2 regions of the Rhizobium sp. T1470 genome follow, and region 2 is predicted to be linked to the other one. Evidence: riboswitches for the same ligand, from Rfam matches in the RefSeq annotation. Region 2 holds a riboswitch; the other holds the start of a gene.

Region 1 (7,234 bases), on a different replicon from region 2:
TCGGTTGGCGGTTCGCCGCTCTATCATCGCAGCGACAGCTTATCGGCCGCCTTCCGCAACCTCGATGCCGACGCCAAGGTCGATCTGACGCATCGCTACGACGAACTGTGCGCCCATTATCGCATGACGCCGACGCGCAACAACAAGGGCGTCGCGCACGAGAACGGCTCGATCGAAAGTTCCCACGGCCATCTCAAGAATGCGATCCGCGATGCTCTGCTGATGCGCGGAACCAGGGACTTTGGCGACCTCGGATCCTATCGCGCCTTCATCGATGAGATCGTCAGCCGCCGCAATGCCGCACATGGCAAGCGCATCGATGCCGAGCGCACGCATCTGCAAGCTCTTCCCGATCGTCGCACCACCGACTTCGAAGAGGTCATCGTCACCGTATCGAGCACCGGCGGCTTCGCCTTGCGCAAGGTCTTCTACACCGTGCCTTCCCGTCTGATTGGCCACCGGCTGCGGGTGCGTCTGTTCGACGATCGCCTCGACGTCTTCATCGGCGGCACGCATCTGCTGACATTACCCCGAGGCCGCGCCCACGCGAGTGGCAAGCACGATCAAGTCGTCAACTATCATCACGTCATTCATTCCCTGCGCAAAAAGCCGATGGCGCTTTTGGGGCTCGTCTATCGCGACAAGCTCTTCCCCAGGCCGGAATATCGCAGGACTTTCGACGCGCTCATCGAGCAACTGCCCGAGCGGCAGGCTTGCAAGATCACCGTGGAACTGCTTGCCTTGGCTCACGATCGCAGTTGCGAGCGTGAACTGGCCGAGGAGCTTGCCAAAACGCTCGACGCCCACAAACTGCCTGATCTGGCGGCTTTGAGAGCGGTCTTCAGCCCGGACCCGGATCAGTTGCCGATCGTTCATGTGCAACTCGCGTCGCTCAATGGTTATGAAGCCCTGATCGGCACGGCCTATGCGGGAGAGGTCGCATGAAGAGCAACATCCACACAGTCGATGAAGCCCGCCTCGGCATCATGCTCAACGAACTGAGGCTGCCGACGATCAAGACGTTCTGGCACCAATTTGCCGAGCAGGCCGATCGGGAAGGATGGCCTGCTGCCCGTTTCCTCTCGGCCATCGCCGAGCATGAATTGGCCGAACGCGCCCATCGCAGGATCGAAAGACACCTCGCCGAGGCCCACCTGCCACCCGGAAAGACGCTCGACAGCTTCGCCTTCGACGCTGTTCCCATGGTCTCCAAGGCCCAGGTCATGGCGATTGCAGCCGGCGATAGCTGGCTCGCCAAAGGCGCCAATATCCTGATGTTCGGTCCGCCCGGCGGCGGAAAGAGCCATCTCGCCGCAGCCGTCGGCCTCGCGCTAATCGAGAACGGCTGGCGCGTGCTCTTCACCCGCACGACCGATCTCGTCCAGAAGCTTCAGGTCGCGCGGAGGGAGCTTCAGCTCGAAGCCGCCATCGCAAAGCTCGACAAGTTCGATCTTCTCATCCTCGACGACCTGGCCTACGTCACCAAGGACCAGGCCGAAACGAGCGTGCTCTTCGAACTCATCTCCGCAAGATATGAGCGGCGTTCCATCATGATCACCGCCAATCAGCCCTTCGGAGAATGGAACCGCGTCTTTCCAGACCCGGCCATGACGCTTGCCGCGGTGGACCGACTTGTCCATCACGCAACAATCTTCGAGATGAATGTCGAAAGCTACCGGCGGCGTTCGGCCATGGAAGCCAAACGCCAGCGCGGCAGACCCGCCTCATTCGCGACAATCAAAAGCTCTTCCCAGCTTGTCGCGGAGCGGCAATCAGAACACGATGAAACTCTTGCCAGCGACAATCAACATGATAACTTCGCTCCAACCGCGACATAAGAATCTCATCCAGATTGTCGCTCGCGTCTCATCCTGATCGTCGCGCTATATCCTTCAGTATGTAAGCGAGGCATTGAACGTTCTGCCTCGTGTTGCCGCGTTGAATGTGGCTCTCAATTTTGCGATCAACTTTCGAGAGCTGAAGCGTGTCCGCCCGAGCTGCTTCTGATACAAGCATGGCCGGCAAGGCTAGCATGAAGATCCTTATCAAACGCAATTTCATCATCTCAGAGTCCCTCGTCTGCTAGCAATAAGTGGCAATGTGGATGCCTGCTTTGATGGCCGCATTCCGGGCCTTTCGAGTCGACTGCGTAGGTTCTAATCTCGACACGCGAGCATACCGGCTTGGCGGCTGCTCAACGGTTCGACCGGTGTCAGGTATGTCAGACCCTGCTTGTTCTGTCGCATGGTAGCCCTCTTCGACGCATTTTCATCAACGATGATCGCACTTTTGGAAGTTTGATCTGAACGTTGGTCGCCAACCAAAACTGTCCGATCGCCTCGTCTCGTAGTCTGAACTCGGCGCATTTGACATCAAGAGATTATTATCTGATCCTCGGCTTGATCAAGCCAAAGCAGACAGAACGCACGCTCGAATACTGGTCGCAGGTGAGCGGCCATTAGGATTGAGCCGCCAGCGCCGAAACCGGAGGATCGAATGAGCGATCATGTATACAAAAAGGTGGAACTTATCGGCAGTTCAAAAGTATCGGTCACAGAGGCTATTGAGACCGCAATCGCGCGAGCCTCGAAGACGATGCGAAATCTCGATTGGTTCGAAGTCGATCAAATTCGAGGTCACATCAAGGATGGCGCGGTAGAACACTACCAAGTGGTAATGAAGGTCGGATTTCGAATTGACGACTGATGTATCTAGGATCGTGTCAGGCGATGTCATGACGGCCCGTGTCGTTCTCGAGGCAACTGTGGAGACACCACGCTCTTTCGAGCAATCTCCAAATTGTCCTTTGAGGCGGGTCCGGACTGGCACCGACAAAGCAAAGCGCCCGTTTGAAGCCATGATCACGATGAGGAAAATCGACGTCGCCGCGATCGAGGCGGTGCGGAGGTGATGAAAGGTCACCAAAGCCTTACCGTAGTACTTATGCGTACCCAAAAATCAAGGTGCTGTCCCTCTCATAAAAACCATGATGCACAGCCGAAGCTGTTCCATCTTCTGCTCCGGGCTGCTCCATCCATCGGGCGGTTCCATGCCTCCGAAGATCATGTCCATTAACAGGCGCGCACCACTCAGCGGGTCGTCGAGGCGCAGCAAGCCTTTCTCGACCTGCCCGCTTAGCCATTCGGCCAGGTCTTGCCTGGAGCGAAGAACCTCGTTTGTACCCAGCGCTTCCGCCAGTTCGGGAACAACAGACGAGTCCCTGACAATCGTCCGGACAAGGATTGCCTGATCGTCGCCGCCCCGGTCAATGCGGAATATCCTCGCGATCATCTCCTCGATCGGCGCCCAAAGTGGTCGGGCGCCGGATGCATTGACCTGCACGACTACGCGCAGGCTACAAATCACGACATTCGAAACAACGTCAACCATTTGCCACTAAAAGCGAACGCTGGCAGGACTTTCCACGGTTTTGCGGTGTAACCGTTGGGGATCGAAGTTCAACGGCCACAGAAAATAATAGATGATTTCAGGGATTGAAGGCGTCCAGGCGCCTCTGGCGTGACGTTCACCGGTTTTCCGCAATCGAATGGCCTTGGCTCCATCCAATCGGGTGCGCTGGAAAGTTCGAACGTCGATCTCGCCGGCGAATTGACCGAAATGATCGAGGCCAGCGTTCCTACACGGCCAATTCCAAGATGTCCAAACGGGCTCCGACATCATGGACTTGCTCGTCAACCTGAAGAGATAAGGACAGCCCGTAATGTGACAGGCTGGGCGTCACCGGCACACCGGTACTTGCGGCAACGTACTCGACGATCGTCCAGGCCCTTGCGCGTCCTCAGTGGGTCCGAGAATGGGGCGAAATGCCGACCCATGAGTACGGGCGCCGATTCAAGGGAGAGATCGCATCCCAACCGAACGCGATCTCTACGAAAGTTCAAGCCGCTCTCTCGGATAAGGTCATCGCGGTTCTATAGGCTATCAAGTCTTCGATCGTAACGAGATGGAGGCGATGGCGCTCAGCAAACGCCTCGAGTTCCGGTAATCGCGACATCGTACCGTCGTCGTTGGCCACTTCGCAGATTACGCCCGATGGAACCAGACCAGCAAGCTTGGCGAGATCTACCGCAGCTTCGGTATGGCCAGGACGGGAAAGAACCCCATTAGAATGAGCTCGAAGCGGGAAGATATGCCCCGGCCGCGCGAAGTCCTCCGGACGTGAGCCACCAGTGACAAGCGCTTGCACGGTTGCGGCACGGTCGGCAGCAGATATCCCGGTCGTCGTTTCCGGAATATAGTCCACGGAAACAGTGAAGGCGGTCTTGAGCACTTCGGTATTGCGCGGCACCATTAGAGGGATATCGAGCTCATCGAGCCTTTCGCCTTCCATCGCGACGCAGATGAGGCCACGTGCGTGGTTCATCATGAACGCGATCGCCTGCGGAGTAATTGCCTCTGACGCAATCACGAGATCACCTTCGTTTTCCCGGTCACGGTCATCGACAACGACGACAATTTCACCGCGCGCAATCGCGGCCACCGCATCGTCAATTTTGGAAATCGTCACTTTCTTGCCTTTCAAGGGTTAGCCGTTGTGAGTGGCGTGCATGGCCTGTCAAAGCCACCATTTTCCCTTGGGCGAACAAGCGTCCGGTTCCGCCCATATAGCGGAATCGTCTGCATTGCTCTCTTCCATCCGGACTGTAACCGTCGGCTCCGGCATCTCACCGGATCTGCTGACCCTCCGTTTATCCACGAAGGCGCTCGCGGGCTCCGAGTTGCCTCGATACCGCCGGTGGGGAGTTGCACCCCGCCCTGAGAACACCAGTAACATAGGGGATCGATGCGTTGTTTTGCAAGAGGCTTCCAGCCGCCGAGCAATCGAGAATATGATTCTTCTCGTGAACGCACCGTTCCCCATTGTCGAATAAGCTACGACATGATCAGGCCGCCATCGACATTGATCGTCTGGCCGGTGATGTAGGCAGCATCGTCGCTGGCGAGGAAGGTGACGAGACCGGCGACGTCCTCGCCCGACCCTGCCCGCTTCATCGGAATGCCTTCGACCCATTCCTTCATGAGTTCCCCAGGGCCATAGTTGCCGAGGAGCTTTCCCCAGGCCTGATCGTTGTAGGCCCACATGTCCGTCTCGATGATGCCAGGGCAAAAGGCGTTGACGGTGATATTTTCGGTCGCGACCTCCTTGGCGAGGCTCTGGGTGATCCCGACGACGCCCATCTTCGATGCGGCGTAGTGTGGCGTATAGACGAAGCCCTCGCGCGCTTGGCCGGAGGCGGTGTTGATGATGCGGCCGGCGAGTCCATGCTTACGCATGCGCAGAATTGCTTCTTGTGCGCACAAGAATACGCCCTTCGTGTTGACCGCCATGACTTTGTCCCACTCGCCTTCCGTCATGTCTTCGATGCGCGCGATGGTGATGACGCCGGCGTTTTGGATCGACACGTCGACGGTGCCGAAAGCCTTCTCCGCCGCGTCATAGAGGGCCTTTACGCTAGCCTTGTCGGTGACGTCTCCGACGAATGAGACAGCATTGCCGCCATCGGCCTTGATCTGCTCGGCGACCGCATGGACCGACTCTTCATTGGCGGAGACCACTAGATTGGCCCCTTCCCTTGCGAAGCGCTTGGCGATCCCAGCACCGATGCCGCGGCTGCCTCCGGTGATGACGACGGTCTTGTTTTCGAAGCGTTTCATACTCTCTTCCTTTCGCGGTGCCTGACGATGTCGGGCGGCCGCAAAGCAGCCCAAGTGCGTCACGCCTTCTTTCAATCGGCTGCAGATATGATCCCGGCGAACTCTGTCGCCTTCAGCGATGCGCCTCCGACCAAGGCTCCATCCACGTTTTCCGCCCCGAAGATGGCGGCTGCATTCGAGGCCTTCACAGAGCCACCGTAAAGAATCCTTACGTTGCGCCGATCTTCGCCAAGCCGCTCTTCGAGCCTCTGCCTTATCGAAGAATGGATCTCCTCGATCTGCTCTATGGTCGGAACCAGACCGGTTCCAATCGCCCAGACCGGTTCATATGCAATGACCAGGTTCGAACTGGAAGCACCCGCTGGAACTGAAGCGCGTAGCTGTGCGCCAACGACTTCGATCGCCTTTCCGTCACCGCGTTCACTACGGGTCTCGCCGACACAGATGATTGCGGTCAGTCCGGCCGTGCGAGCTGCGGTGACCTTGGTCGCGACCATGGCATCGGTCTCGTGGTGGAATACGCGACGTTCGGAATGACCTAGAATTACGAAGCGTGCGCCTGGATCGACGAGCATCTCCGCCGACACGTCTCCAGTATAGGCGTCCGAAATCTGCCGGTGGCAGTCTTGCGCGCCAATAGCGACGGTCGAATCCTTTGCTCGTTCGGCGGCCTTTTCTAGCAGCGTGAAGGGCGGGCAGACGACGATATCGCACGCCGCCTCGCCCGTGAGCCCCTTCAGCGCCTCGATCTCAGCCAGGGAGGAAGCGAGACCGTACATTTTCCAGTTGCCGGCAACCAACTTTCTCATCACATCACCAGCAGCAAAAGCCGCCGTCGACAAGCAGGTCAACGCCCGTCACAAAGCTTGCCGCATTCGACAGCAGGAACACCGCCGGACCGACAATTTCGTCGACCGTCGCCATGCGCTGCATTGGCGTCTGCTCTTCGAAGAGTTTGGTCTGATCGATCATCTCGGGGCGCGTGTTCATCGGCGTCGCGGTGTATCCGGGCGAGATTGTGTTGACGCGGATGCCCCGGTCGACCCATTCCATCGCCAGGGATTTCGACATGTGAATCACGCCGGCCTTGGAAGCGTTATAATGCGCCTGGCTCAGTCCCCGGTTGACGATCACGCCGGACATGGAAGCGATGTTGACGATGGACCCGCCTCCGTTCTTCAACATGGCGCGAGCCTCGGCCTGGCAAGAGAGGAAGACCCCTTTCAGGTTGATGTCCATCAACGTCTGATATTGTTCCTCCTCCATCTCCTCGGCGGGGTTGGCGTTGGCGATACCTGCGGCGTTGACTGCAAGTGTCAGTGCACCGAGTTCCGCCTCAATGCGAGCCACCGCATCCCCAAGGGAAGACTTGCTCGTGACGTCAGCTGCGATCTGGATAGAACGACGGCCAGTGGCCTGAATGTCATGAGCGGTATTGGCCAGCCCGTCGTCGGTTCGACGGTCGAGCAGCGCGACGTCGGCGCCGCACTGTGCGAGGCCGATGGCAATGCGCTGCCCAATCCCGCTGCCGGCGCCGGTGACGACGGCGACCTGGCCG
Region 2 (7,234 bases):
ATCTTGCTAAAGAGGTCGGAAAGCGCCTCTGCGGCCGTTGCGGATTCCCACGTCCGTGGCAATTATGGAATGATTCCGTTTGGTGTGTTTCGGTCTTGTGTGTTAGCCGGCGCGGAAGTGGCAAGCGCCGGTCCAGCCTGGCGCTCCAGAGTGAAGGTGTTCCGTTGTAGCATAGCTGTCATGTCCGAGGGGACACCGGCCATGGCGCAGCTTGAAAAGCATAGTCAGAACCTCCACTTGTGTCTCAAGTGGAGTGCGGCCCGGTTCTAGTGGCCGCGCCAGAAGAGCCCGGCAACGGGACGATGGAAAGGAAATAAAATGACGAAGAAAACGTCAGCTGCGAGCATCGCATATCCGGTTTTGCCCCTGCGCGACATCGTCGTCTTCCCGCATATGATCGTGCCGCTGTTCGTCGGCCGCGAGAAGTCGATCCGTGCGCTGGAGGAGGTCATGGGATCGGACAAGCAGATCATGCTCGTCACACAAATCAACGCGAGCGATGACGATCCGGAACCGTCCGCCATCCACAATGTCGGCACCGTCGCCAACGTATTGCAGTTGCTGAAGCTGCCTGATGGCACCGTCAAGGTCCTGGTCGAAGGTCGCGCACGCGCCGAGATCGATGCCTACACCGATCGCGAGGATTTCTATGAAGCCCTCGGTCATGTTCTCGAAGAGCCGCAGGACGATCCGGTCGAACTCGAAGCTCTGAGCCGTTCGGTTGTCTCCGAATTCGAGAGCTACGTAAAACTCAACAAGAAGATCTCGCCGGAAGTTGTCGGGGCGGCCAGCCAGATCGACGACTACTCGAAGCTCGCCGATACGGTCGCTTCGCATCTGTCGATCAAGATCACCGAAAAGCAGGAGATGCTGGAAACCACCAGCGTCAAGGCTCGCCTCGAAAAGGCGCTCGGCTTCATGGAAGGCGAGATTTCGGTTCTGCAAGTCGAGAAGCGCATCCGCTCGCGCGTCAAGCGCCAGATGGAGAAGACCCAGCGCGAGTACTACCTGAATGAGCAGATGAAGGCGATCCAGAAGGAACTCGGCGACGGCGAGGAAGGCCGCGACGAGATGGCCGAACTGGAAGAGCGCATCACGAAGACGAAGCTGTCCAAGGAAGCCCGCGAAAAGGCCGATGCCGAGCTGAAAAAGCTGCGGCAGATGAGCCCGATGTCTGCTGAAGCGACCGTGGTCCGCAACTACCTCGACTGGCTGCTGGGTATTCCGTGGGGCAAGAAGTCGAAGATCAAGTCAGACCTCAACAACGCCGAGAAGATTCTCGAAGCCGATCACTTCGGTCTCGACAAGGTCAAGGAGCGCATCGTCGAGTACCTGGCTGTTCAGGCTCGCGCGACCAAGATCAAGGGTCCGATCCTGTGCCTCGTCGGCCCTCCGGGCGTCGGCAAGACCTCGCTTGCCCAGTCGATCGCCAAGGCGACCGGCCGTGAGTATGTCCGCATGGCGCTTGGCGGCGTTCGTGACGAAGCCGAAATCCGCGGTCACCGCCGCACCTACATCGGTTCGATGCCCGGCAAGGTCATCCAGTCGATGAAGAAGGCAAAGAAGTCCAATCCACTCTTCCTGTTCGATGAAATCGACAAGATGGGCCAGGATTTCCGTGGCGATCCGTCGTCGGCTCTGCTCGAAGTGCTGGATCCGGCTCAGAACTCGACCTTCATGGATCACTACCTGGAAGTCGAATACGACCTGTCGGACGTGATGTTCATCACGACGGCGAACACGCTGAACATTCCTGCACCTTTGATGGACCGCATGGAAGTCATCCGTATCGCCGGCTACACCGAAGACGAAAAGCGCGAGATCGCCAAGCGGCACCTGCTGCCGAAGGCGATCAAGGAACACGCGCTGCAGCCGAACGAATTCTCGGTCAGCGACGATGCGCTGATGGCGATCAGCCAGCAGTATACCCGCGAAGCCGGTGTTCGTAACTTCGAACGCGAATTGATGAAGCTCGCCCGCAAGGCGGTCACCGAGATCATCAAGGGCAAGACGAAGTCCGTTCATGTGACCGCAGAGAACATTGACGACTATCTGGGCGTTCCGCGCTTCCGCCATGGCGAAGCCGAACGCGAAGATCAGGTCGGCGTTGTAACCGGTCTTGCCTGGACGGAAGTCGGTGGCGAACTGCTGACGATCGAAGGCGTGATGATGCCAGGCAAGGGTCGCATGACCGTTACCGGCAACCTGAAGGAAGTCATGAAGGAATCGATTTCCGCAGCGGCATCCTATGTGCGCTCGCGCGCAGTCGATTTCGGCATCCAGCCACCGCTCTTCGACAAGAGCGACATCCACGTGCACGTGCCGGAAGGCGCGACGCCGAAGGATGGCCCGTCGGCCGGTGTCGCCATGGCAACCGCGATCGTCTCGATCATGACCGGTATCCCGGTCGACAGGAACGTCGCGATGACCGGTGAAATCACGCTGCGCGGCCGCGTGCTGCCGATCGGCGGTCTGAAGGAAAAGCTGCTTGCAGCGCTTCGCGGCGGCATCAAGAAGGTGCTGATCCCGGAAGAAAATGCCAAGGATCTGGCGGAGATTCCGGACAACGTGAAGAACAACATGGAGATCATCCCGGTGTCCCGCATGGGCGAGGTGATCAAGCATGCGCTGGTCCGCAGACCCGAGCCGATCGAGTGGGATGGCACGGTGGAAACGCCGGTCATTGCAACGGTCGAAGGGCTCGACGAAACGGGTGCAACCATAGCTCACTGAGCCATGTTTGCCACATTCGCGCCCAATTGCTTAAAAACCCTGAAAAGGCTGGCGTTTTCGCCAGCCTTTTTTTGTGAAATCGACACGCAGACGCTTGCATTTCCTTGATTTGCAGGGTCTTTGGGGTGCGGCGGGCCTGATGAACTCCGTTCTGCGCCTAGCTTATAGATTTGAGTCGTTTCGAACCATTTAGAAAGGGGTGGAAACATGAACAAGAATGAACTCGTGTCCGCAGTTGCCGAAAAGGCAGGACTCTCGAAGACCGACGCTGCTTCCGCAGTTGATGCTGTTTTCGAAGTCGTCCAGGCTGAACTGAAGGGCAAGGGCGACGTTCGTCTCGCTGGTTTCGGTAGCTTCACCGTTTCCCATCGCGCTGCCACGAAGGGCCGCAACCCGTCCACCGGCGCTGAAGTCGATATTCCGGCTCGCAACGTGCCGAAGTTCACGCCCGGCAAGGGCCTGAAGGACGCCGTAAACGGCTGATATGAATTTGCTTGGCGGCCGGACCACCAGACCGGCGGTGTAAGTTTCGAAGGGTTCGGCCACGGCCGAACCCTTTTTGCTTTTCGCGGACTTGTCGGCACACGAAGCACGTCCTATGAAATGGTTGTTCTCAGGGCGGGGTGAAAGTCCCCACCGGCGGTAAGAGCTTCGGCTCAAGCCCGCGAGCGTCTTTCGGCCGATCTGCCGAAAGGGTCAGCAGATCCGGTGCAACTCCGGAGCCGACGGTTACAGTCCGGATGAAAGAGAATGAGCGGAGCGGGCGGGGCGAAATCTGTCCTTGCCGTGACATCGCGCTCATGCGTCCTGATTTGTGTTGGTTTCGGATGAAAGACATGAATTAGACTTCCCAGATATCTTCTGCCTCGCGTGCAATGGTCGGTGCTGCCTGGATGGTCGCCGCGGGCATTGCCTTCTCGATCCTCAATGTCCTCACACAGTGGCTGACGATGAAGCTCGCCTTTCCCTCGGCCTCGGCAGCCTTCTGGCAGTATGCCATTGCATTGGTCTTCTCGTTGCCCTTTCTCCGGCGCGTCGGCCTCGGGGCGATGCGAACGCGCTATCCCTGGCGCCATGTCGTGCGCGTTGCCTTTGCGGCATTCGGCGTGACGACCTGGGTCGCAGGACTCGCGTCCGTACCGATCTGGCAGGCGATTGCGTTGGTGATGACCTCGCCGTTCTTCATCATCATGGGTGCACGCATCTTCCTTGGTGAATATATCGGTCCCGCGAGGTGGGCAGCGACCGGTACCGGCTTCGTCGGAGCGATGATCATCCTGCAGCCATGGTCCGATAGCTTCAGTTGGGCGGCGTTTTTGCCGATCCTCTCTGCCCTTCTGTGGGGCGCCTCGTCGCTGATCACCAAGAGTCTCACCGGAGTGGAACGGCCCGAAACCATCACCGTCGGGCTGCTGGCACTCCTCACTCCGATCAACGGCGGCTTGGCTGTGGCCGCCGGCCTCAGCATCCCCTCCGGCCTGACGCTTCTCCTTTTTGTCGTGGCAGGTCTGCTGACCGTCATGGCCCAATATTTCCTGACGCTCGCCTACAGCACGGCCGATGCCGCCTACATCCAGCCTTTCGACGATCTGAAGCTTCCCCTGAATGTTTTTGCCGGCTGGCTGGTCTTCGGCTATGCCCCGACCGGTTATCTCTGGTTGGGTGCGCTGCTGATCCTCGGGGCATCGCTCTTCATCATGCGGAACGAAATGAAAAAGGAGCAGGGGGCCGGCTAACGCAGCCGGAATACGGCGCAGGTGTCATTGCGCTGTCATGCCCGTCCCGCAAAAACCCTGTGTTTGAATTCATGGGGGATTTCGTGACAATATTTTCGCGCAAGACAGCGGTTGTTGCCGTGCTTCTGACGACGGCGGCCTTTCCGGCCGCCGCAGAGCCCGTTATCAACCGCATCGCAACCTTCCCGGTGGCATCCAACCTGCCGGAGGGAAAAGACAAGCTTTCGGCCACGTCGGCGGAAATCATTACGGCCACTGACGACGGCATGACGCTGATCTACAGCGATAGCCCGCTCGGTGCGATCTGCTTTGTCGATATCTCAGACGCCAAGGCACCAAAGGCCGGTGGGGCGCTCATGATGGACGGCGAGCCGACATCCGTGACATCCGCTGCGGGCAAGGTGCTGGTTGCGGTCAATACGTCGAAGAGCAAGGCAAAGCCCTCGGGGCGCCTGGCGATCGTTGACGTTGCCACCGAGAAGATCGAGAGCACCTGTGATCTTGGCGGTCAGCCGGATTCCATCGCGCTCAACAAGGACAAGACCCTCGGCACGATCGCAATCGAGAACGAGCGTGACGAAGAGGTGAACGACGGCAAGATTCCGCAGCTGCCAGCCGGCGACCTGGTCGTATTCCAGATCAAGGATGGCACGGTTGATTGCGGCTCGATCAAGCACGTCGCGCTGAGCGGACTTGCCGGGATCGCGGCCGACGATCCGGAACCGGAATTCGTCTCCCTCAACGATCAGAACGAGATCGCCCTGACCCTTCAGGAAAACAACGAAATCGTCATCATTGACGCGGTAACTGCGTCTGTGAAGACGCACTTCTCCGCGGGCAGCGTCGATCTTGCAGGCATCGACACCAAGCGCGATGGCGCGCTGAAGTTTGCCGGTGAGCTCAAGAACGTCGCACGCGAGCCTGACGCTGTGAAGTGGCTCGACAATGATCGTCTGGTCGTCGCCAACGAAGGCGACTATCAAGGCGGTTCGCGCGGTTTCACGATTTTCGACACAACCGGCAAGGTACTCTATGAGTCCGGTGCCTCCTTCGAACGCGCCGTTGCCAATATCGGTCATTATCCGGACAAGCGTTCATCCGCCAAGGGTGTCGAGCCGGAAGGCCTGGAAGTGGCAACGATCGGAGGTCAGAAATATATACTCCTGCTCGCGGAGCGCGCCTCCGTCGTCGGCGTCTACAAGGATACCGGTGCCGTGCCTCAACTCGTCCAGATCCTTCCGTCCGGCGTTTCACCTGAGGGCGCTGTCGCCGTTCCGTCGCGCAATCTTCTCGCCACCGCCAACGAAGTCGATCTCGGCAAGGATAGTGGCCCGCGGTCGCATGTGATGATCTATGAACTTGCCGAGGGTGAGATCGCCTATCCGAAGATCGTTGCCGCCGAAAAGGACGGCAACCCGGTTGGCTTTTCGGCGCTCTCCGGCCTTGCTGCCGTTCCGGAAAAGCCAGGCCAGCTGTTTGCGGTCAGCGACAGCGTGCTCGGCATGCAGCCGACGATCTACACGATCGACGTAACCAAGGAGCCAGCCGTGATCACCGAGGCGCTGACCGTGAAGCGCGACGGCCAGCCGGCACAAAAGCTCGACATCGAGGGTGTGGCTGTCGATGAAAAGGGTTGGATCTGGCTGGCGTCGGAAGGCAACAGTGAGAAGCTGGTGCCGCACGCTCTCTATCACGTCAACCCAAAGGGCGAGATCAAGGAAGAGATAGCACTTCCGAAGGAGCTGGCGGCTAACGAAATCCGCTACGGCTTTGAAGGCGTGACGATCGTCGGCTCCGGCGACGACGCGACGCTCTGGATGGCCGTTCAGCGTGAGTGGAAGGATGACGAGAAGGGCTTTGTCAAACTCGTTTCCTACAATGCGAAGAGCAAGGAGTGGGGTGCCGTCCGCTACCCGCTCGACAAGTCCGAAGGGGGGTGGGTCGGTCTTTCCGAAATCTCCGCTCACGGCGACAGCGTCTACATCATCGAACGCGACAATCTCGTCGGTGACGCGGCAAAGCTGAAGAAACTCTACAAGGTGGCGATATCAGATCTGAAGCCCGCCAAGTTGGGCGGCGAGTTGCCGGTGGTCAAGAAGACTGAGGCTCACGACTTCCTTCCGGAGTTAAAGGCCGCCACCAACGGCTATGTTCTCGACAAGCTAGAAGGCTTCGCTTTCGATGCCTCCGGCAAGGCCTACGCGGTCACGGACAATGACGGCGTCGACGATTCCTCGGGTGAAACCCTGTTCTTCCCGGTCAATCTCGTCGGCACGAACTGAGATTGATCTATCAAGGAAACAGAATGGCCGGGTCTTAGCCCGGCCATTTTTTCTTGTGGTCGTCTTACCAGCGCTGGTGGACATAGGGAGCGACCAGCCGCTCGTAGATCTCGCGTGTTGCGTCCATCACTTCATGCGATAGCGGCGCGAGGCCAGCAGCTGCTGCGTTGGCGCGTGCATGTTCGGCGTTGCGTGCGCCGGGGATGACGACGGTTACCGAATCGCTCATCAGGATCCAGCGCAGCGCGAAGGCCGCCATTGTTGCGCCGGCCGGCACGAGCTTGCGCACTTCCTCCACAGCCTGCAGGCCGACCTCGAAGGGAACGCCGGCAAATGTCTCGCCGACGTCGAAGGCCTCGCCGTGGCGATTGAAATTGCGGTGATCGTCGCTCGCAAACTTCGTCTCGCGAGAGATCTTCCCGGACAACAGCCCGCTTGCGAGCGGCACGCGGGCGATGACCGCGATGTTCCTTCGTCGCGCCT

What was found. Region 2 has a riboswitch for FMN ahead of WGT02_RS09615 (DMT family transporter). Riboswitches for the same ligand answer to the same signal wherever they lie in the genome.
Region 1: it holds a riboswitch for FMN, as region 2 does, so the genes downstream of both, ribB (3,4-dihydroxy-2-butanone-4-phosphate synthase) here and WGT02_RS09615 (DMT family transporter) in region 2, are expected to answer to the same signal.

Annotation. Positions count from the first base shown of each region.
Region 1 covers NZ_CP148094.1:200,544-207,777, forward strand. The annotation lists gene istA (IS21 family transposase) at 1-945, shown strand, start outside; gene istB (IS21-like element helper ATPase IstB) at 942-1,838, shown strand; gene WGT02_RS35245 (dodecin) at 2,497-2,706, shown strand; gene WGT02_RS35250 (TetR/AcrR family transcriptional regulator C-terminal domain-containing protein) at 2,959-3,390, opposite strand; partial or broken gene WGT02_RS35255 (flagellar basal body rod C-terminal domain-containing protein) at 3,508-3,709, shown strand; gene ribB (3,4-dihydroxy-2-butanone-4-phosphate synthase) at 3,899-4,528, opposite strand; FMN riboswitch at 4,642-4,788, opposite strand; gene WGT02_RS35265 (glucose 1-dehydrogenase) at 4,894-5,676, opposite strand; gene tpiA (triose-phosphate isomerase) at 5,748-6,485, opposite strand; gene WGT02_RS35275 (SDR family oxidoreductase) at 6,490-7,234, opposite strand, start outside.
Region 2 covers NZ_CP148091.1:1,909,955-1,917,188, forward strand. The annotation lists gene lon (endopeptidase La) at 319-2,733, shown strand; gene hupB (DNA-binding protein HupB) at 2,941-3,216, shown strand; FMN riboswitch at 3,339-3,489, shown strand; gene WGT02_RS09615 (DMT family transporter) at 3,609-4,469, shown strand; gene WGT02_RS09620 (esterase-like activity of phytase family protein) at 4,541-6,751, shown strand; gene WGT02_RS09625 (aldo/keto reductase) at 6,816-7,234, opposite strand, start outside.